Linked DNA regions of Candidatus Scalindua japonica. The protein of the gene in region 2 interacts with the protein of the main gene of each other region in a pairwise test. Links are inferred from orthologs where the notes say so. Each region holds a gene or a part of one and is shown on either strand. Other genes may lie near its edges. The genes, in order: SCALIN_RS18765 and def.

Region 1 (11,465 bases), on a different replicon or contig from region 2:
GAAGGAGAACATCCGAACCAGGCGAGTAGCTAATTTGAGAGGAAAGGGTGCAGGGTGGTTCTTCGTAGAAGCGCCGGTTATATTCCATATCTGCTTGAACCAATCGTTAAAATCATTTTTACTGATTTTGCTTTTCTTTCGCTGTTCTTCAGATGGCTGTCTGTATCCTCCCGGTTTTCGTTGCATTAATATGTATTCCATATCATTTTTGATAATAGCATTGGGTTCATAGGGCTTTCCCAGGAACTTTGTACCGTTGGATACTTCATAGTTTGCGTTTGATATTTTATGCCAGATGATGGGATTGAGATTATCAAATCCAATCTTCCTGCATATTACCGAAATATCAGCGTGTAAGGGGAAGACAAGATGCCTTCCGTATTTACGCCGGGAAACGCAGACATCACCGACGACACATACTAATCTGCCGCCAGGGACCAGCACTCTGAATACACCTTTCCAGACTTTCTTCAACTCTTTTAAAAATGTTTCATAATTATCTATATGGCCCAATTGATCGGAATTTTCATTGTAACGTTTAAGATTCCAGTAGGGCGGGGACGTTACGACAAGATGAACAGAGTCATTTGGCAAAAATGAGAGGTCTCGCGAATCACCATGTATCAGTTTATGAGATGTTTCATTAATATTTTTCATTCCGCAAAAACCCTTACATGAGAGGAGAGAGATTTTGCAAAATGAGAGAAAGCAAGATCTGTTGACGGTTCTTTATAAATGCCATTAATCCCGTTAACACTGTCAGAGGTGATAAACGATGCAGATGTGTAATGACGCTCTCGAATAAGTTTTTTACAAAACAGCTCATATCGTTTCATGTATGATGCCCCTGTAAATTCAGGAAATACCTTAAAGTGGGGTTCTTTCACTTTCACGGGACGTTTCGAAGCTTCACACTCTTCAAGCATAAAGAAATAACCGAGAAACGGCGGAGTATCTCCTTTAAACGCACCTTCTCTGAATGCTGTCCAGAGATCAAGGGCCGTCCCCATTGCCTCTTCTGTCCGGTTATTGAAATTGTTACCAAAGGATGGCCCGACTTGAGATTTTGCCTCTACCGCGGCAACTAAGCTATCATCTTTGATAACCAGTAAATCCCACTCCTTCGTAGGTCGAAAGAATCCCGGTAACTCCAGCAGTTTCTTCCGGTAAACATATTTACTTTTAATTCCGGTATCCAGTATTATCTTTGTAAAAAGATTAATAAATTCATCCATTTGCGCGCCACCGGTCACAGCGCTTCTCAAGCCGGCGTCAGCGGTCCCCTTGCTTTTTTGCCGTTCTCCCTGTGCCTTGCGGGTAACCCAGTAATGAGCAACTGCCACAGCTACCTGTTGGTCAGGATTGTCAGTAATTTTCTGCATAAAGCAATCGGTTTTCAGATAATTTAAACTTCGATAAAAAGAAAATATTGGACCAGTTTATAAAAACAGTTTTGTAAATGTATATGATGAAGCGGGTTTTGTCAATAATGATAAGGGATTAAACAAAATGAATTCTTTATTACTCTATAACATCCTCAGCAATTATCCAGACTCCGTAAATTTGAAGATATTTACCATTGACACCACTGCGGTATTCCATTCTTGTTACTTCGATACCATCATAAACAAATCTATCACTTATTCTCTGATTTATGTAATCACCGGATGCCGATGAATACTGCAGGACAAAGTTGAAAATTTCAACATTACCTTCATCTTCGATATAACGTACGTTTGAGCCTGCTACACCGTCGGATTCTCTTATATTGTCTGTATATGTCACTTTAAGTCGGTAATAACGCTTTGTTCCTTCAAGTGGCGCAAGGAATTGAGACAGTAACCCTCCATTTAAATATTTTGTTAAAGATGAGTAGGATGTCCCTTCGGTGGTAAATGTAATATTACCTACAGGAAATATCTGAAAGGACTGTGTTCTGACAACATCATTACCATTTATCGTTTTTGCCTTAATGTCACCTTTTACTTCCAGCTTTGATCCCGGAGTCATTGTGCCTATCCCGATGTTACCATTATTTGTATTGAATACATTGGAGTTTTCAGCTTGCCAGAAAGAATCTTTCCCTCCATTTGTTGCTGCGGCTACTGCTGCTGTTGTCTGCAATGTTCCATCGGGAAACATGATTCCATCAATTCCAGGGCTGCCAAAAATATGGAGTCTGGCCAATGGTTCCAACGTACCGATTCCCACATTACCTCCAAAGATAGCGTTGTTCCCTATTCCATCAGCATCTTTTTTATCATCTTTGGGGTCCTGATAACCCGAAGCAGAGCTAAAGCCCTCTTCCGAAGCAGAAACAATATTCGTTATGGTATAGGATCAGAAAATTACTATTGAAACTAAAACCATGATAAATGACCTTTCAGTTCTTAATCGCATTTTATCCATCTCCTTTCTGTATTGTGAAATACTACAAAAAATGAAAGTTTTAATTATTTTACAGAATTTTCGCGGCATGGGTTATATACAAAACCGTTACTTTCAGTGAACTCGCAGAAAACCTTGCATGCCTCATTACTCAACAGATTATCAATGACATCTATTTTGCGTTTTTTGAGTTCCTCTTTCCAATCCGGGTGAAGAGGGCCTTCATCAAAGCCTGTGATCTCCTCCAGCTCTTTTCCACTGCCTGCTATCACAAGCGATTGTATGCCAGACCATATAACAGCCCCGTAACACATAGCACACGGCCGCCAGTTAACTACGAGTTCATGTGAAACCATGCCGGGCTTTCCAAGATCAAAAATTTTGAGTTTCTTTTGGGCGATTGATAAAGCCATTATTTCAGCATGAGCTGAAGAGCAGTTTGATGGTACGACTATATTTACACCTATGGAAATTAATTTACCGGTATGTTGTTCAAATACTCCTGCCGCAAACGGCCCACCGGTACCGTATTTATAATTTAACTTGGAGAAATGAATAATCATCCTCATCCGGTCTGCATGTGTAGTGAGATATTCAGGGCAGCGTGCAAGTTCCCTGGTAATCCAATCAGGTAAAGTAAGAGTTATATCCATGATTCTTGCTGAAAAAAGATTAGAGGGAGAGAATAATGTCTGATCTTGAAATACAATCTTCTATTTTTTTTTCATCAATCCAATTGATAGAAAAAATTTTACAGTACAGTAGTCTTCAGAAACTCTTTTTAAGTTGGTAAATGTATAAAAAGATGAGTGATTTGTCAACAATGGTAGATAATCAAATGGATTGAATAGCTCATTGTATGTTGCAGTTATTCGTAATTCTGATATTTGGAATTACTTATTCTTATGGATAAACTTCCATCTTATTCCCGATAGCATAGAGCTTGCCGTCTGTTGAAGGAATATAAATAGTCCCGTCTTTATCGATCGCTGCGGATGATTCAATGGCACCGCCGGTTTCAATAAACCACTTCAGGGTGCCGTCTGGGTTTATGGCGTAGAACTTTTTATCGCGTGAGCCCACATAAATAACTCCATTAGCGTCAACTGCAGGTGAAGACATGACTGAATATTTTGTTTCAAATGTCCATTTAAGAGTACCGTCAGGATTTATTGCATAGAGCCGGCCGTCTCCAGACCCTACATAAATTGTACCGTCCAGTGCGAGAGCCGTGGAGGAGTCGATATCGTATTCAGTCTTAAATTGCCATTTCAGATGACCATCAGGGCTAAGCGCAAACAGGTACGAGTCTTCAGAACCGAAATAGATTGTTCCATCATCTCCAATGGAAGGTGATGATTCCAGCAGATAGTGAGTGCCGAATGACCAGACGGCTTTGCCATCAGGCCTGAGAGCAAACATATAGTAATCTTCTGAACCGCAATAAACCATATCATCATCTCCGATAGCAGGGGATGACCATATGTGGTCTGCAGTCTTATATTTCCATCTGTGCTTACCTTCCGCGTCCACTGAGTGTATTCTGCCGTCCCAGCACCCAAAATAGAGCGAGCCGTCATCTCCAATCGCAGGAGAGGAGAGAATGCCTCCCTTTGTCTGGTGTTTCCATTTCAGTTTACCGTCGGGATAGAGCGCATAGAGGCATCCGTCCCAGGATCCGAAGTAGATGATGCCGTCAATATCGATTGATGGAGTGGAGTCCACTTCAGCGCCTGTTTTAAACTTCCATTTCAGAGTGCCATCCGGATTAACAGCATAGAGATGTTTATCCTGTGATCCAAAATATATAGTACCATCAATGCCTATTACAGGTGAAGATGAAATAGACGCCTCAGCCTGAAACTCCCATTTTATGTCGTTTGTCTCTGACGCGGCATAAGGACTTCGCCCCGTATGGTGCAGGTCATGGCGATGCATAGGCCAGGGTGTACGAGCAACTCTCTCACCGAAATATTGTGGAGAAACATCTTCTTCCTGCTCGTCTGACCACGCGGTTTGTGTCAATGTATATAAAAGAATGCCAATAATGAAAAACGCTGAAGATAGCGCATTTCTATACCTGAAAACAGTCTTGTTGTTCGTTGTCACTGAAAAATCCTTTCGATCAATATTTTATAAAAGGTCTGAAATGGGTGCTTATAGATTGCCGTTATTTATAAAACACCCTTTGTAGAGGGAACTTCATTTGTCCGTTCATCAACTTTTGTAGCCCTGTCAAGGGCCTTCGCTAAACCTTTGAAAATCGCTTCCGCGATATGATGTGCGTTTTCACCGTATGGAACATCTACATGGAGGTTCAGACCTGCGTTTACCGTAAATGCCTCCAGAAACTCCTTGATCAGTTCAGAGTCAAAATCACCAATCTTCCGGGAATCTAACTTAGCGTTGAAGACCAGGGCAGAACGCCCGCTTATATCCAGAGCTATGTTTGCAAGTGATTCCTGCATCGGTAGACTGACATTGGAAAAACGGACTATCCCTGCTTTATTGCCTAAAGCTTCTTTTACCGCCAGCCCCATGCAGATACCAACGTCTTCAACCGTATGATGAAAGTCTACATTGGTATCACCTGTAGCCTTAAGTTCCAGATCAAACAGGGCGTGCTTTGCAAGCAGATCCAGCATATGGTCAAAGAAGCCAATACCTGTAGATACTGAACGTTTACCCTCACCGTCCAGATTGAGAGATAGACTGATGTTCGTTTCATTCGTCTTTCTGTCTATTATTGAGGTTCTCTTTTCCATAATCAGCTATTTTGATTCAGTAAAACCAGCTGTACTTCCGCCAGTTGTTCCAGTAAAGTTTCTATTTCCTTGTCGGTCCCTATCGTAATCCTCAAGCAGTCGTCCAGCCTTGGTTGATCTATGTGTCTGACAAGTATCTTTCTCTCTTTCAGCTCCCGATAGATTTCTTTAGCCTCATAGGAATCTTCGCATTTGATCATAACAAAGTTTGCTTGAGATGGGTATACAAAAAATCCAAGTTTTTTCAGTGAATTTGTCAGGTATTCTCGTGTTTTAATTATCCGGGAAACGTTTTGTCTAAATGTTTCCTGATCATCCAACGCGGCAACGGCAGATGCCATACTGAGCCTGTCTACATTATACGAATCTTTAACCTTCATCATTCCATTGATCAGCTCTTTCTGCGCTACCGCAAAACCCAGGCGCATTCCGGCCAGTGAATATGATTTTGAAAGTGTGCGCAGGACAATGAGATTTGGGTGTTTATCTACCAGCCGCAGGCAATTATCTTCGGCAAAATCCGCGTACGCCTCATCAACCACAATTATACCGTCTATCTTCCCCGCAATTTCTGAAATCTTTGCAACCGGTATCATTGTTCCTGAAGGAGAATTGGGGTTACACATAAATGTAACGGCGGCACCGTTTACCAGAATCTCTTCCGGCAGAGAATAATCTTCACGGAAATCAATTACGCACTCTTTCGCGTTCTGAATATCTGACAGCACCTTATACAAAAGATACGTCGGATACGGATAGACAACCTTATCATCTTTGCTGACAAAGCTCCGGGTTATTATGGTTAAGAGATCATCAGATCCGTTGCCAACCATGACCCTTTCCGGTTTCGTCTTAAAAATCTCTGCTACTTTTTCCCTGGCGCCCGTAGAGACTGGGTCAGGATACAACCGCAATCTTTCATCTATTTCATCTTTCAAAGCGGCAAGGACTTTAGGAGAAGGGGCATACGGGTTTTCATTGGTATTGAGTTTGATGTACAGGCTGTCCTGAGGCTGTTCACCGGGAATATACCCGGTCATGTTGTCAATATTTTTTCTGAAATAACTTGAGTGTTTTTTAGTTTTCATTTTTATATGCTTTCTACAGATGCTAACATAGAGCATCTATTCTCCTCTTTCTTATCTTGTACAAATTACTTATTCACCCTTATCCGAACAGAGTTCGCGTGGGCATGCAAACCTTCTGATTCCGCGATAGTAATTATGTCATTGGATGCTGATTTAAGTACCTCTTCTGAATATGACATTATACTGGTCCTTTTGAGGAAATCATTTACTGACAGGCCGGAGCAAAACCTTGCCGTACTGCTTGTTGGTAATACATGTGACGGTCCGGCATAGTAGTCGCCAACCGCTACCGGCGTATACGGCCCGGCAAAAATAGCGCCTGCGTGTTTCAGCTTCGATAAAACCTCGTCTTCATTTTTTACAATTACCAGTAAGTGTTCGGGAGCCAGAGTATTTGAGATATCTATGGCTTCATTCATGTTTTCTGTAATAACTATGAAACCGAATTTATCCAGGGACTCTTCTATAAGAGAACTGCGGGCAGAGGTCCCGGTTTGTCGGGATACCTCCTGTAATACCCCGTTTGCAACCTCCTCAGAGCTGGTAACCAGTATTGAAATACCTGGAGCATGTTCTGCCTGCGATAGCAGATCAGACGCAACATATGCATGATTCGCAGATTCATCAGCTACTATAAGCACCTCACTTGGTCCTGCCAGCATGTCAATGCCCACATGTCCGTAAGCTTCTCTCTTGGCAAGTGTTACAAATTGATTACCGGGCCCGACAATCTTGTCAACTCCAGGGACTGTTTTGGTGCCAAATGTAAGCGCTGCTATTGCGTGTACGCCCCCAATCATGTAAACTTCATCCACATCTGCTTCTCCGCATGCAACCAGTCTTTCCGGAGAAATGGCCCCGTCTCTGCCGGGTGGTGTTACAACCACAATTTTGTCTACTCCTGCAACTTTTGCAGGTATGGCGTTCATTAATACTGAAGAGGGATATGATGCTGCGCCTCCGGGGACGTAAATTCCAACGTTTTCGATAGCACTGTATTTAACTTCTATCTTTGCTCCCTTTGAATGAAATGATCCAGGTTCACGAATGCGGATATGTTCCTGGAATTCCCGGATATTCTCCTTTGCATTTTTTATAGCGCTTATTAATTCGGGAGATACTTTATTGTATGCTTCCTCAATTTCGGAAGTCTTAATTTTAATATTTTCTGCTGACAGGCTTACACCTTCAAACTTTTCTGAATAATATTCCAGGGCTTCATCACCCTTCTCTTTTACGTCGTTAATTACACGCTTGACACTTTCAGCCGGAGATAACGGTTCACCAAAGACCTCTTTTGTCTTTGCTTCCATTCCTTTGGTGACAGTATCTGCAAATATACTCATTCCCTGCTTAAGCTTTTCAATTTCCCGTGTAATGTCACATTCCTGCGATTTTAATATTTTCATCTTTTCTTATCCACCAACTTCAACAGCACGTACCATATCACCGACTGATATCGGGCCTGATTTCGGAATGCCGGATATTTGAGTAGTATTAACATTCAGTTTTTCATTACTTAGCTTATTGCTTTCGGGTCTTCCTGTCATTGATTCGGCCATCATGGCGCCGCTGAGTGTCTGTGCTTCATGAGATCCATGTTCTGAGCAGGGTGTTTCTTTCTCACCGGCAACACAGGTGGAGAATTTGTCCTGTACATGAGCAACAAAGAGATGTTCCTTGACATTTTCCAGTTTCCCAAGGGATTCACCGCTATCCGGGTCCTTTACTTCATCATCGCTCTGTACAAAGACGGCAAATACCATCCCGTTGACTACTCCATTATTTCTACCGACATTAATTACGATACTATATTCATCGAGTATTTTGGCAACTTTACCTTCAATTTTTTCCATATTTATTATACCTTTTGATTATATTATAAGGATAAAGTGTTAAGTAATTATATTTTAGACCCCTTCTTTGTCAAGGAGAATTGAATCTACAATCATTTATTGTTTTGTATCTGACGTCATAAATTCGTTCTTGATAAAGCTTTTTATTCTCAATGAGTTTATGAAAATCTATGGAATAAAATGGTTTCTTGACACTTTTAACCCACTCGTTATAATTCTGAAGTGTCCCGGATTTTGTTACATTTTCCACAATTTTCTTAAAAATGTCAATAATTGCAGGTATTGATGAAGCCGGTTATGGTCCCACATTAGGCCCGTTTGTTCTATCTAAGGTCGTGATGGAAATACCGGATGAATATGGCCACGATATAAATATATGGCATCTCCTGAAGGACGCTGTTTCTGAAAAGATACAAAAGCATGGAAATCGTATAATAGTTGGTGATAGTAAAAAGTTGTACCAGCAGAAAACCGGATTAAAAATGCTGGAAGAGGCGGTTTTGTCTTTTGTCTGGCATACAAATGGTCCTGTAACAAAATTCAGTGATTTGCTGAGACTATTATCAGATTGTGGTGAAAATGTTCTGGAAAAATATCCATGGTATCATGGGAAAGACATTGATCTGCCGGCCGCTTCAAACGTATCAGCAATCATGAATTACGCAGACATTTTCCAGGATACGGCAAGCTTTCGGGACATACGCATACTTGACATAAAAAGCCGGTTTTTGTGTGTTTCTGAGATAAACAGGCAAATTGAGCTTCTTGGTAACAAGTCTTTGTTACTATTCAAGAGCTGTGTATCGCATCTTATAGAAATCTTTGAATGTTATGGGAAGCATAAGCCAGAGGTATTAATAGACAAGCACGGTGGGAGAAACTACTATGAGAAATTGCTGGCACAGAATTTTGAGGGATGTAATATAGATTCAATTACAGAAGGAAACCCTCTTTCGACTTACAGCATCAGGAATGAGAGTAATAAGATGGATGTATCTTTTATTGTAAGCGCAGACTCAAAGTATTTTCCAACAGCGCTGGCTTCCATGTTCAGCAAATACATGCGTGAGCTGTTTATGAAATTATTCAATGCATTCTGGCAGGAAAAAGTAGAGGAGATAAAACCAACTGCCGGGTATCCGGAAGATGCCAGGAGGTTTTTATCTCAGATTCACGATGTAAAGAACAAACTGAATATCAGTGATGACATTTTAATCAGGGCTAAATAACCGTTTAAACTGTTTAAACGGCTCAAGCAGCTTAAACTGTTATTTAGGTACTTTCAACTTTTTATGACACACAAAAAACCTTCTTAAAAAAAGAATTTTACAAAGTAATTACTAATATAAGGAGTATAACAGATATGGGAGTTAATGTTGCAGTAGTAGGGGTTACTGGCGCAGTGGGAACAGAAATGCTCAGGGTGCTTGAAAGAAGAGACTTTCCTGTTGATGAATTAAGGCCGCTTGCTTCAAGCCGTTCTGCAGGGAAGAGTGTAGTCTTCCGTGGAAGAGAGGTACAGGTACAGGAGTTAACTGCAGATTCTTTTGATGGGATGAATATCGGTCTCTTCAGTGCGGGTGGTGGTATAAGCAGAGAGTTCGTTCCTCATGCTATTGAAAAAAATTGTGTTGTCGTAGACAATACCAGCGCATTCAGAATGGATGAAGATGTCCCACTGGTTGTGCCGGAAGTAAATGCAAACAGGATTTCGGAACATAAAGGCGTAATTGCAAACCCAAACTGTTCAACGATACAGCTCGTTCTGGTCTTAAAACCGATACATGATGCGGTAAAGATCAAGAGGGTGGTGGTTTCAACCTATCAGGCTGTATCCGGAGCAGGTTATAATGCATTGATAGAACTAAAGAAGGAGACCGAACATGTCCTTTCCGGGAAGAGTGAAGAGTTTAATCGCAGCATATTTCCTCATCAGATAGCGTTTAATGTTCTTCCTCAATTACCACAGAGTGATGCTTTTAAGGAAAACGGCTATACAGACGAAGAGATGAAGATGATTAACGAGACGAAAAAAATCCTGGAGGATAGCTCTTTCCGCATAACCACCACCACTGTCAGGGTGCCTGTATACAGGGGACACAGCGAGTCGGTCAACATTGAAACAGAGGGGCCTTTGAGTGCTGATCAGGCCAGGGGGCTATTAAGCAAAGCGGAAGGCGTCGTGGTCCTTGACGAGCCGTCAAAGCAGTTATATCCACTGGCAACTGATGCTGCTGGTAAAGATGAGACCTTTGTTGGAAGAATACGGGAAGACCAATCTGTTGAAAACGGATTAAATATGTGGGTCGTAAGCGATAATCTTCTGAAAGGCGCGGCCCTTAATGCAGTCCAGATTGCTGAAAAGTTGATATAGAATAATAGAAACGATTTACCGCAAAGCCGCTAAGAGCGCAAAGGAAAACTTGCTTACTGTTCTCCCGTTGGATAGAAAAAGATACATTTAGCTATCATTAGCTATATAAATTTGACCGACCTCACTTTCGAGAGGAGCCGAGTGTTGGAATCCTCTCGAAAGTGAGGTCTTTTCCGGCTCATTACTAATTCCTGTGAATATGAAATATTTTTTGTTACCTGTAATCCTGGCAGCGCTAATGTGCGGATGTTCATATGCACAAAATAACGATGAAGTGTTTTATCAGACTTCAACAATAAACGCTTTGCTCGATGAAGTCTATGACGGAAATATAACAGTTAAAGAGCTTAAGGGATATGGTGATCTTGGCCTGGGAACATATAACAACCTTGATGGTGAAATGATAGGGCTGGATGGTCTGTTTTATCAAGTAAAGGCGGACGGAATAGCTTATGCGGTTGACGATTCAATTAAAACTCCATTTGCCGTGGTAACTTTCTTTGAATCGGATAAAACAATTGTTTTAGAAAAGAGCGTAAACTATAAACAGTTAGAACAATATCTGGATAATGTGCTTCCGACAAGAAATATCTTCTACGCGTTCAAGATTGAAGGGACGTTTAAGTATATCAAGACAAGGAGTGTGCCCTGGCAGGACAAACCGTATCCACCGCTTGTTGAAATTGTAAAGGACCAGCCGATATTTGAGTTTCATGATGTCAACGGCACAATAGTGGGTTCCTGGTTTCCGGGTTATATGAAAGGAATCAATGTTCCCGGTTACCATTTTCACTTCATCACTGAAGATAAAAAAGGGGGTGGGCATTTGCTTGAGTGTCAGACAGGAGGTGTTAAGATCGGAATTGACTACACTTCCAATTCGTACCTGGCATTGCCGGAAGATGATGAGTTTTATAAAGCAGAATTGTCTAAAGAAAACCAGGATGAGTTAAAAAAGGTGGAAAAATAAAATAAGGAGAATGCCGGATAGTCT
Region 2 (11,353 bases):
TCTTTCTTTACTTACCTTTCGTATACTTTTCGCAAATACGAAACCAATAGCGTCCGCACCGTAATCGACCGCAGAAATTGCATCATTTAAGCTTTTTATTCCACAGATTTTTATTTTTGTCATCGAGCGTCTCCTCGTCTCCATCCCAATCAGGACATTATCAAATTACCTATATTAAGTCAATGTGATTCATGCTTTAACTCAATTATTGCTAGATTTGTTCTAAGTATAAAAGGCTGGATATATTAAAACCTTTTTGTTATAAAGAAATGATATAAAAAAATTTCAATTCTGAACAGAGGAAAAGTATTATGAGGGAGTTTGGACTTTCAAAGTCAGTGTTACCACGGTGTAAACAATCATTTTGCATCTTAAGTGTTTTAGCTATTATGTTTTTAATATGCTCTTGTGGCGAGTCAGATAGATCTGCGCAGGAAGAGATAGGGGGGTTGGATGAACGTATAACAGCTGCTCAAAACGAAATTGAAACGCCATCTTATGAAAGCAGAACTATTTTCAGGATGCACATGCAAGACCTGGATGAGTGTGAAGACGCTTTGCTGGATTCTGTGCAGAGGCAGGATTGGGAAGTAATTAAAAAGTGTGCTATGGATTTGAAAAATGCTTCTGCTGTAATCTTTACCGGTAAGGAGAAAAAGGACCTGCCTAAGGAATTTGTAATGATAGATACTATGTTTCATTACCAGGCACTTGCAGTAGTTGAGGCTGCGGAATCAAGAGAAATGGTTAAGTTGAATATTGAATATGAGAAATTGCAGGATACCTGCGACCGCTGTCATGAAAAATATAAAAGAAATGATATGTGACAAAAAAGAAGAAATGTATCATTGATTTTTTTATATTGAAATCAGGTCAGTGTTTTATTATTATCACTTTTTATTTTGTCAGAAAATTATATTAAAGGTTATCCGTTATGAGCTTAGATAAAATAACAACTATTCTTGGTGATGCAGAGGCAGAAAATTTACTAAACCATAAGGCTAAAGTTTCCCGTGAACAATTAAACCTGCCCGGATCAGATTTTGTTGACCGGATATTTGCGCTTTCAGATCGGCCGACACCGGTCTTAAGAAGCTTACAGAGCATTTTTTCTCACGGAAGGCTGGCAGATACTGGTTATGTTTCAATTCTGCCCGTGGACCAGGGTATTGAACACTCTGCTGCTGCTTCTTTCGCGCCAAACCCCATATACTTTGATCCTGAGAATATTGTAAAACTCGCTATCGATGGAGGGTGTAATGCCGTTGCGTCTACGCTGGGCGTTCTGGGTATAGTAGCAAGAAAATATGCTCACAAGATACCTTTTATTCTTAAATTCAATCATAACGAACTTTTAACATACCCTAATAAATTCGATCAGGTTATGTTTGCATCTATTGAACAGGCAAGAGATATGGGTGCTGTGGCAGTTGGGGCTACAATTTATTTCGGCTCCGATGAGTCAACGCGCCAGATTGTGGAGGTCAGTGAAGCATTTAATATCGCACATGAAATGGGAATGGCGACAATCCTCTGGTGTTATCTGCGGAACTCTGCATTCAAAACAGGTGGTGTCGACTATCACACTGCAGCAGATCTTACCGGGCAGGCCAACCATCTGGGTGTGACAATTGAAGCGGATATAATTAAACAGAAACTGCCTGAGTGTAACGGAGCTTACAACGCCTTAAATGAAGGCGGGGCTAGCTACGGTAAGACCCACAAGAGAGTCTATTCGGACCTCTCATCTGACCACCCTATAGATTTAGCCCGATTACAGGTAATCAACTGTTATATGGGCAGAGCAGGGCTAATCAATTCAGGTGGCGCTTCCGGAGAGAATGATCTTGCCCAGGCAGTAAAAACCGCGGTTATCAACAAACGTGCCGGAGGAATGGGATTGATCAGCGGGAGAAAAGCCTTTCAGAAGCCTATGGATGTCGGTGTAGAACTGCTAAACGCGATTCAGGATGTTTATCTGAATGAAGAAGTGACTGTTGCGTAAATAAGAACTCGAAAAAAAGAAGCTTCTCTTCATGCTCGTTCCTGTTCTTAAAAGGCCCTTGGCAACTACTATTCCTGTTTTCCATTAAAAATATGTTCTCACGCAGGGCCGCATAGATCGCCAAGAAAAAGAAATTTTCTTAAAGTGAAACTGCTTTTCGTTTTTGCCGTATTAACGGAAGTAAAAAAGGATTTAAAAAAAATTATACCGAAACTACTTGTTAATGTTTACAATTCAGTAGTTCGGTTGCCAGTTTGTTTCTCTTGTTTTTCAAGCATTTTCAGAAATGAATTTTTGATATGTGAGAACGTCTTCCCTGCTGCCTATAATCAATGGTACTTTCTGGTGGAGTTCTGTTGGTACAATATCCATTATATTTTCCTTGCCGCTAGTTGCCATCCCACCGGCTTGTTCTACGATAAACGCCAGTGGTGATGCTTCATATAATAGACGTAATTTGCCTTTTGGTTTGTCAGGATTTTTGTAATCAGCAGGGTATAAGAATATACCACCATAGAGCAGATTTCTGTGAAAATCTGCTACAAGCGAACCTATATAGCGCAATGAATATGGTCTGCCCGAATTAGAATCTTTCTCTTTAAGATAATCTATGTATTTCCTGGTGCCTTCATCCCAGAACTTGGAGTTGCCCTCATTGGCACTGTAAATTTTTCCCTTTGAAGGTGTTTTGATGTCAATATGAGATAGAATAAATTCTCCCACACTCGGATCTAAAGTGTAACCGTTTACCCCCTGTCCGGTTGTAAAAACCAGCATTGTGCTGGAACCGTAAATTATGTAACCGGCAGCGACTTGATCAGATCCTTTTTGTAGACAGTCTTCAAGTGTGCCCTTTTCACCATCCGTCTTTTTCCGATGTATGGAAAAGATCGTACCAATGCTGACATTCGCATCGATATTGGATGAGCCGTCAAGCGGATCAAATAGCAGTACATAATTACCTTTAGGAAATTTATCCGGAATATGTATGACGTCATCTCTCTCCTCAGAAGCCATTATGCAGAGATGTCCTCCATGGTCCATGGCTTTAAATAGTCGATCATTTGCGTATTCATCCAGCTTTTTCACTTCTTCACCATGTATATTTTCTGTACCGGTAAGGCCGAGTACATCGACAAGACCTGCCTTATTAACTTCTCTTGATATGATCTTTGCCGCATATATCAAGTCCATCAGCAATCCTGTAAGATTACCCGTAGCCTTAGGAAAATCTCTCTCCTGTTCGACAATATGGCGTTGTACACTCATTCCTTTTTGTCCCACTAGAACACCTCCTGAACGTTTCTGGTTTTAATCATTTGTATATTCTTTGGTTGATTTATTTAATACAGATTAATTAATTTGATAACATTGCTATCGGTTGTCAGGCACCAGGGAATACGTGCTGTGAATTATTATAAAGATTTTGGTGCCTTCCTGGTTACAGTTTTTTTCTTTGTTGTAGGTGTCTTCTTAGCTACGGTTTTTTTCTTTGCTGTAGGTGTCTTTTTGGCTACAGTTTTTTTCTTTGCTGTAGGTGTCTTCTTAGCTACAGTTTTTTTCTTTGTTGTAGGTGTCTTCTTAGCTACGGTTTTTTTCTTTGCTGTAGGTGTCTTCTTGGCTACAGTTTTTTTCTTTGTTGTAGGTGTCTTCTTCGCTACAGTTTTTTTCTTTAATGCCGGTTTGTCATGGGTCTTTCTGTAGCTTTTAACAAAAAACTCTATTGCCTTTAATACATCCTCCATATAAACATCCGTATCAACACAGTAGCCGTATGGCCTCTTGTTCGGTATTGCATATATTGCCTTTGGCATAGCTGCCATTAACCCTGTTCGTAACTCTTTTTCGCATGCTATAGCGACAACCCCCTGTACTTCTTTAGCCATGACTCTTTTTAGCGCAACCCTTCCGCCGCTGGCAACAGCGATGCTGATGCCGTACTCTTCTGATAATTCCAGCAGGTCCTTTACCTTGCATTTTCCGCAACGTATGCACTCGTTGATATCGTGTTTGATATTTTGTTTACACGTGGAATTTTGTATACAGTGTGGAAAAAGGAGCAGTAACCCTTCCGGTGGGCACTTTTTCTTTCTCAGCCTGGTCATCATATTGTTAAGCGAAACAAATTTTTTGTCTATAACTTCCATTTTTATGTAAGTCTCCCTAATGCGAAGATTTTATTAATTTTTATTGAAACAGATAATCCACTTTAAGATCGTGCCCTCTTGAAAATGCGGCAGCACTCATCATTCGTTTGCCTTCCGGCTTTACTTCTTTTATCCATATACTACCGTCTTTTGTAGCAGTCTTAATACCTTGACTTGAAATATCAATGATTGTACCTGGTGCGATGGTTGCTCCGTTTTGAGAAGGGCCATCCCTCTCTGTCCTGAGAATAATTATTCTCTCTTTCGAATTGTTCCTCATTAAGAAGGTATAAGCGGATGGTTTTGGGTTCATACCCCTTACAAAATCATGTATCCGTTTTTCTTGCTGGTTCCAGTTAATGAGACAGTCATCTTTTTTGATTTTTGGTGCCAGGGAAACGTGACGCTCGTCTTGCCGGGTGTATTCCGCGTTACCCGTTTCAATCTGCATTAAGCTATCTAATAAGGTCTCTGCGCCAAGCATACTCAATCTGTTTCCTAACTCACCAGCAGTCTCTTCAGGGCCAATTACTAACGATTTATTGGCGATAATATCGCCGGCATCCATTTTGTTGCTCATAATGATAGTGGTTATCCCTGTCTCTTTCTCTCCGTTGACGATCGCCCAGTTAATGGGTGCTGCCCCTCGATATTTAGGTAGTAGTGAGGCGTGGATGTTTATACACTTATATTTTGGTAAACTCAGTATTGTGTCAGAAATTTTTTGTCCAAAAGCGACAACTACTATAACATCTGGATTCAGCTTCTCTAGCTGCTCTATGACTTGCTCGCTATTTACATTTTCAGGTTGTATTACCGGTAATCCCGCATCTAGAGCTACGCTTTTAACAGGAGGCGCGATGGGTTGTCCCTTTCGGCCTCTGGGCTTATCCGTTTGCGTTATAACAGCAACAACATAATATTTTGATTCAATTAAGCATTTTAGACTGGGAACCGCAAATTCAGGCGTACCCATAAAAACTACATTCATACTGTATTTTAATAAGGTCTAACTAATTCCGGCTTTGTTATTTTGATAAGAGAGTTCAAGCTCTTTCAGTCTCGGTTGGTTGGCAATTGTGCTGGCAGGAGTCATTTTTTCGATAAAAAGACAACCGTTTAAGTGATCGATTTCGTGCTGCCATGCTCGACCCAATAAGCCTTCCGCTTCGATTTCAAGCTTCTCCCCTTTAAGGTTGTAGGCAATGACTTTAATATATTGCGACCGTATTATCTTACCCATTACATCAGGAAATGACAAGCAGCCCTCTTCTTCTAATGTTTCACCTTTTTCTTCACTGATATACGGATTTATGAATACCCTCTCCCCTGTTTTTTCACCTGTTACGTCCAATACCATTAAGCGAATTGACAACCCTACCTGTGGTGCTGCAAGGCCAATTCCGCGAGCATCATACATCGCTTCCAGCATCTCTTCTGCAATTTGACGTATCTCATTGTTTATCTCTTTAATTGGCTTTGCCTTGGTTTTTAAAACTGGATTTGGGTAAGTAACTACTTCCATTTTGTTATAATATTATTAAGATTTAAAAGCTTTAAATTAGTGAAAATTATCAAGTTAGTATATAGTATTATTTCCGGAAAAAGCAAGGATTATTTGTTTTTTTGTTGACAGCAGCAATTCAATGTCATAAACTTATCTTTTGAAATATAAGTAAGTTAGATCAGATAGACAACAGAATATATTAAGGAAAAGTTTAATGCCAACAAGAAAATCCGCAAAGAAAACAATAAGACAAGATGCCGTTCGCAGAATTAGAAACAGGAGTGATAAATCCGCGTTAAGAACTCAAATAAAAAAATTTGTTTCTGCCACCAAAAACCACGATTTTGATGAGGCGGGGAAACATCTGTCACTGGCAGCAAAAAAGCTTGATAAAATTGCTGCCAAAAATATTATACATAAGAAAACAGCATCACGGAAAAAATCTCGTTTAGCCAAGTTTCTTAATAAACATAAGGCTGCTGTGTAATAGACTGCTTAGAGTTCTTCCAGTATTTACCTAAATATCACATACCAGGCCGTTTAAATGTTCTTCTACGCATTTTGGTAAATCCAGCAAGTGATATCCACCCTCCAGGCAGGAAACAACTCTCCCTTCGCAGCAATCATTGGCTATGCTTCTCGTAAATTTCGTTAATGTATTGAAATCAGAAGCTTCTAAACTCAGACCACTTATTGGGTCTAAACGATATGCATCGAAACCGGAAGAGATCAACACAAATTGTGGTTTGAAGCTTTTAACTCTTTTCTTCATCATATCCTTAAAAATTTTAATATATTCCTGAGGTTGTGTGTTATATGATAAAGGTACATTTATTGTAAAACCAGAGCCACTGCCTCTTCCTGTCTCTTCTTTTCCACCTGTACCCGGGTAAAAGGGGTATTTGTGCATGGAGAAATACAATACCGAGGGGTCATCATAAAAGGTATCCTGTGTTCCATTACCATGGTGCACATCCCAATCAATTATAACAATTCTATCGATATTGTATCTTGATTGAATATACTTTGCGGCGATTGCAACGTTATTAAATAGGCAGAAGCCCATACTTCTTGTTGGTGTGGCGTGATGTCCAGGAGGACGAACTAAACAGAAAGCATTGCCTGTCTTTTTGTCCATTACTAAATCAATGGCGGTGAGCAGTGCTCCTGATGCATATAGAGCGGCTTCATATGAATCAGGAGAGACATAAGTGTCAGGGTCCAAATGTCCACCACCTGTTTCGGCAGTTTCAGCAATCTGTTCTATTTGACTGATTGTGTGAACCGCAGAGACTTCTTCTTTAGTTGCTGCTCTTGGTTTCTTAACATCCAGTGTTTGCCAGATATTAGCTGAACGGAGGTACTCAATAGTATTTATTAATCTGGCCGCATTTTCAGGATGATTGGCACCAGTATCATGTTTCAAATAAACATCATCGTAAATAAGAGTTGTCATGGTATCCTTGGTCTATTATGATTATAATGTGTCTTATGTTAAATAATTCTTTTTGCTAAATCAAATCAATTATAATCAAGGAAGTAGTATTTGAAAAGAAAGAGACCATTACAGGCTATAATTACGTACTGATTTACAAAAAATACAAAAAATATCGATTTCGGGAAGCAGGAAGAACAGGATATGTTTATCCCTTTCATGGGAAATAATTTACAAAACTCATGAATATTAAGTTTAGAGTACTTTTTATATATTTTGCCTATCTTCTCTTTACATGTCATTGTCTTTTTGCGCAAGATGGGTTTAAGAGTGTCCCTGTTCACAAGGTTGGAGAGAAGAAAACTTTCTGGAGGTGGGACCTTACTGCCATGCCGCCCGAGGATAGCGAATTGTCGGCAACGTGTCGAGGTGTTGGAAAACATGTATATGTCTTTGTTTCTGACGATGTATGGGAAGTCAATGTCTTTAAGCAGGACATAGAAAAGATAATACATACTTTTGATTGCTCTACTCCGGCAACGTCAATTAACAGTAAAAAAGGGATCTACGAGATCCTTACTGAAACTTTTGGCAATCCACCTGATGTAGACAATGACCACAGAATATATTTCCTCATCACACAGTTGGGAGAGTATCGAGGTCATGACTTTGATGGTTATTTTCGTTTCATTGATGAGATTGCAGGTAAACATAGCAACCACATGGAAATATTGTATTTAGATAGTGATGATCCTTCTGACGATTATCACCTCGGGGTTATTGCGCATGAATTTCAACATCTCATACACTGGCAGTATGACCCTAAAGAGACCAAATGGCTTAGTGAGTCATTGTCAGAAGTGGCGATGATACTTTGTGGATATTATACGGACGAAAAGAAAGTAATAAGATATTTAAATAATACGAACAGCTCCTTGATATCAAGGCATCATATGGTTGATTATGGCGCATGTCTTTTGTGGGGAACATATATTTATGAACGTCTTGGAATAGCGTTTTTAGGCAATCTGGTACGTGAGAAAGCCGGTGGCATCAAGGGTTTTCAGAATACTCTGGACAGCATGCACATTGTGGACAACTTTTCAACTGTTTTTGGAGATTGGCTGGTTGCAAACTATTTACATAATAAGATTGGTAACAATAAAAAATACAGATACCAATCAATTTCGCTTCCCATTACTCCTGCTGTCAAACATTTCCTTTCACTGCCTGTCAGTGAAACAGGAGAAGTTGCCGGATACGCGGTAGATTATTTGAAATTCACTATTGAGCGAGTAAAAAACAAGAAGCTGAGAATCAGTTTTGAGAGTGAGTCTCCAGATGATTTTCTTATCAAGGTTATCAAATTATACAATGATCACGTGTCCGATCCCCTGGTAGAAGATGTTAAATTGAGTAAGCCGATAGAGGCATTTGATGTGAAAAATTTAGGTATGGGCTGTAGAGAGGTTGTACTTGTAGTGTCGGTATTAAAACCTACTAATAAACCTGTCTCTTACAGCTATTCGGCATCCTTAATGGCGAATAGTGAAACAAAATTAAACCAGGATTGAGTGGTTCTTGATCAAAAATTGTAGGGATTTCCCGTCTGCCCGGACGAATCCATACCAGACAATTGGCAATGGGTTTGACAGCAGTTCTCTCTTCCCTGGACAAAAAGTACCGAGCTTATCCCTTGATCATTTTTCTTTTTTTCAAATTTTGATTCGTATGCATAGCAGATAAGCTCTTTCTCACTGGCCTGATCAAGTCTGTTGAGATTACATAGTACTTCTAGTGTATTAATGTGTGTATATTTTAGAAAAAAACAGGAAACAGTATTTGAGTTCAGCTTATTGGTTTACTTCCTGACGCTTAACATCTCAACAAATCCCTCTGTCCTTGTGGCGATCTGTCCGGACATATAGTTTGTATCATCAACGCAATCGCCATCAAGATTTAAAAGGGGGATGCCCTCTTTAGCCATCTCTGCTTTTACTGTAGGTATTGCAGCGTTGTTTCTTCTGCATCCCCAGGTTGAAAATGCGATTATACCGTCTACATTGTAATCTCTGGCTAAAGTTTTTATTACGTGTAGTCTTTTATCTAATGGTCCGTTGTTGTGATTGGATATAAGCTTTCGAGCGAGGCTTTCGTAAGGATTATCAGGGTCTAATTTGTCCCAGTAGACGTGATTAATTTCCTCAAAAACTATTTTAGTTTTTCCCGCATTTTTGATTTTATCAAAGACGTCTGCTTTAAAATATGGTTTTAGTTCCAGCCAGAGCAACCTGATCTCTTTTTCATCGGCCACTTCTCCGTTCTCTCTTCTTGTCGCAATTATCTCTTTGAGTTCATCTGCCATTGAGGTGTAAAAATCTACCGAATATTGTGAGCCGGCCAAGTAGTGGCTTGGGACCATAAACCCAAGGCCGTCGCCGCCTGCAAGAGGGGAGAGTGGGTCCTGTCTTATACGGTTCAACTCAATCATTTTCTCTCTTGCTTGATTGGACAAATCGATGGCTTCTGTAAGAGCGTGTTTCTCCATCTTTTTTCCGGTAGCTTTTTCGAGGCATTTTGTTAAGCTGATTAATTGATTTGTCAGAAATTTAACGGAGTTGTCATTCATCTCGTAAGGAACATCTACTATCATATTCTGTTTTCCCGTTATAGATTCGCAGATCTTTATTGTCTTTATGTTGCTGTCACATATCGTTGAGGTTCCTGCGAGAAACAGGGGGCGAGGATAGACACCCATGTAAGCATTTCCTAATGCGGTTCTGTGGAAAGAGCAAACATCTGTTGGTATAGCGGCCAGATCAGCTTCAGTGAGAGAATGAGCACCTTGTCCAAATTTTGAGCAGAGTGCTGCCGCTATTTCTAACGAGAAGGGATGCAGTTTCATTGCAAAAATAATCTCTGATGGTACAAAAAGAGTTGTCCATATTGAACCATTTTTGTAGGCAAGATTAAAAAGTTGAACTATGCTTTTAGATAGAATATCAAAAGACTTTAAATCGTCTTTGCCTATACCTTTGCCGGTTACTTTTGAATATAAATTCAAAAATCTGAAAAGTTCTCTAACTAAATATGGTGTCAGCTTTTTAGCAAACCTCTTTTTTGTGCTCTTTATATTGATCATGACTTTTTTTGCTTGCCTGGTTTCAATAAAATCTATATCAATGACTGGCAAAATTAATTTGATATTACCGGAAATGTTTCCTGTCGGGTATTGGTGGCTGAGAAAATTATCAGGTGTTTTTAATCATGCAGTCAGTTGCTCTATAAATGCTTCAATCCTGGTTTTTGTCTGGCCATCACTTTTAGCGCTATCACAATTAATATGGAGTAGAGGAATGTGTTTTTTCTCAAACTCTTCCTTGACCAGAGGATAATCATATAAAGTGTGATCACAGAATTTTAAGGAGTGGTAGATAGCTCCACTTATTGCTCTTCTTTCAATAAGGGAGACTATGCTTTTGATCCTTCCGAATACATCAACCATCCTTGAGCAGGGAGATCTTTTTAAATATCTTTCAGATATCGACTTGTAAGGGTTATTCGTTATTTCTACTTTTTTGTCAAAATACCTGCTGCCGGTACATAGATCTTCTGATACAACCCTGGCGCCTGCATCTTCAATCATTTTGATTATCTCTTCATTTTCCAGTATACTTCCCCAGATGAAGAGTTTTGGTACCGGGTCTTTTTCAGGAATCTCACCTATTTTTTTCATCAGGGAAGTGAGAGATGATACATAGTCCTGAAATTTTTCAGGTGCCGCGTTTATACCCTTCTTCAATAAGGTGTAGATATCATAACCGGAATACCCAACGTATCCGTTCCATTGCTTTTGTAAAAATTCCATTACGTTATCTCTCATTCCATTGTACAAAGAGATACTTCGATTGATGTCTTCATTCTGTATTTTAAGTTTAAAGTGATTTTCCAATTTTTCTTTAAATGTTTTAATTTCGCCAGCAAAATATTGTACGGATGCTTCGTCACTGTTTTTTGGAATATCAAGGAAATAATTAAATTTCTCTCCTTTGTCTATTCTTATCCACGCATCGTAAAGTCTCCTCATGCCATCACAGGAATTAGTAAACACAATCCCTTCAAGATGGTCCAGGTTTCCCGCTACTTTTTTATCGGTAAGCGTTTTTATATACGAACATATATTACTGCAGAGAAGGGATTCACCAGCCGCTCCATTTTCATCGTTTATACCTTTTATTCTTACGGGGTGGTATCCTGCC

What was found.
Region 1: the proteins of def (region 2) and SCALIN_RS18765 interact in binary tests that used the Escherichia coli proteins (3 or more experiments, as listed by UniProt). The link is inferred for Candidatus Scalindua japonica from one-to-one orthologs.

The regions. Positions count from the first base shown.
Region 1 is NZ_BAOS01000035.1:23,041-34,505, forward strand. The notes cover bases 8,602-11,465. They hold SCALIN_RS18765 (aspartate-semialdehyde dehydrogenase), read left to right. Parts: upstream 8,602-9,460; coding sequence 9,461-10,471; downstream 10,472-11,465. Other genes in these bases: SCALIN_RS18760 (ribonuclease H family protein), read left to right, coding at 8,602-9,326; budA (acetolactate decarboxylase), read left to right, coding at 10,683-11,441. In the rest of the region: SCALIN_RS18710 (DNA-methyltransferase), read right to left, coding at 1-657; SCALIN_RS18715 (PaeR7I family type II restriction endonuclease), read right to left, coding at 654-1,382; SCALIN_RS18720 (hypothetical protein), read right to left, coding at 1,522-2,211; SCALIN_RS18725 (nucleoside deaminase), read right to left, coding at 2,454-3,041; SCALIN_RS18730 (outer membrane protein assembly factor BamB family protein), read right to left, coding at 3,292-4,497; imidazoleglycerol-phosphate dehydratase HisB, read right to left, coding at 4,563-5,153; hisC (histidinol-phosphate transaminase), read right to left, coding at 5,156-6,241; hisD (histidinol dehydrogenase), read right to left, coding at 6,307-7,650; SCALIN_RS18750 (hypothetical protein), read right to left, coding at 7,657-8,097; more of SCALIN_RS18760, read left to right, coding at 8,361-8,601.
Region 2 is NZ_BAOS01000040.1:8,504-19,856, forward strand. The notes cover bases 3,920-6,671. They hold def (peptide deformylase), read right to left. Parts: upstream 5,678-6,671; coding sequence 5,162-5,677; downstream 3,920-5,161. Other genes in these bases: SCALIN_RS19485 (DUF116 domain-containing protein), read right to left, coding at 3,920-4,152; fmt (methionyl-tRNA formyltransferase), read right to left, coding at 4,193-5,143; rpsT (30S ribosomal protein S20), read left to right, coding at 5,874-6,146; SCALIN_RS19505 (histone deacetylase family protein), read right to left, coding at 6,177-6,671. Also shown: SCALIN_RS19465 (phosphoribosylanthranilate isomerase), read right to left, coding at 1-123; SCALIN_RS19470 (hypothetical protein), read left to right, coding at 312-827; SCALIN_RS19475 (class I fructose-bisphosphate aldolase), read left to right, coding at 935-2,005; fbp (class 1 fructose-bisphosphatase), read right to left, coding at 2,276-3,274; more of SCALIN_RS19485, read right to left, coding at 3,421-3,919; more of SCALIN_RS19505, read right to left, coding at 6,672-7,115; SCALIN_RS19510 (hypothetical protein), read left to right, coding at 7,337-8,668; SCALIN_RS19515 (2-hydroxyacyl-CoA dehydratase subunit D), read right to left, coding at 8,956-10,236; SCALIN_RS19520 (2-hydroxyacyl-CoA dehydratase), read right to left, coding at 10,360-11,353. UniProt on the Escherichia coli protein: Removes the formyl group from the N-terminal Met of newly synthesized proteins. Requires at least a dipeptide for an efficient rate of reaction. N-terminal L-methionine is a prerequisite for activity but the enzyme has broad specificity at other positions.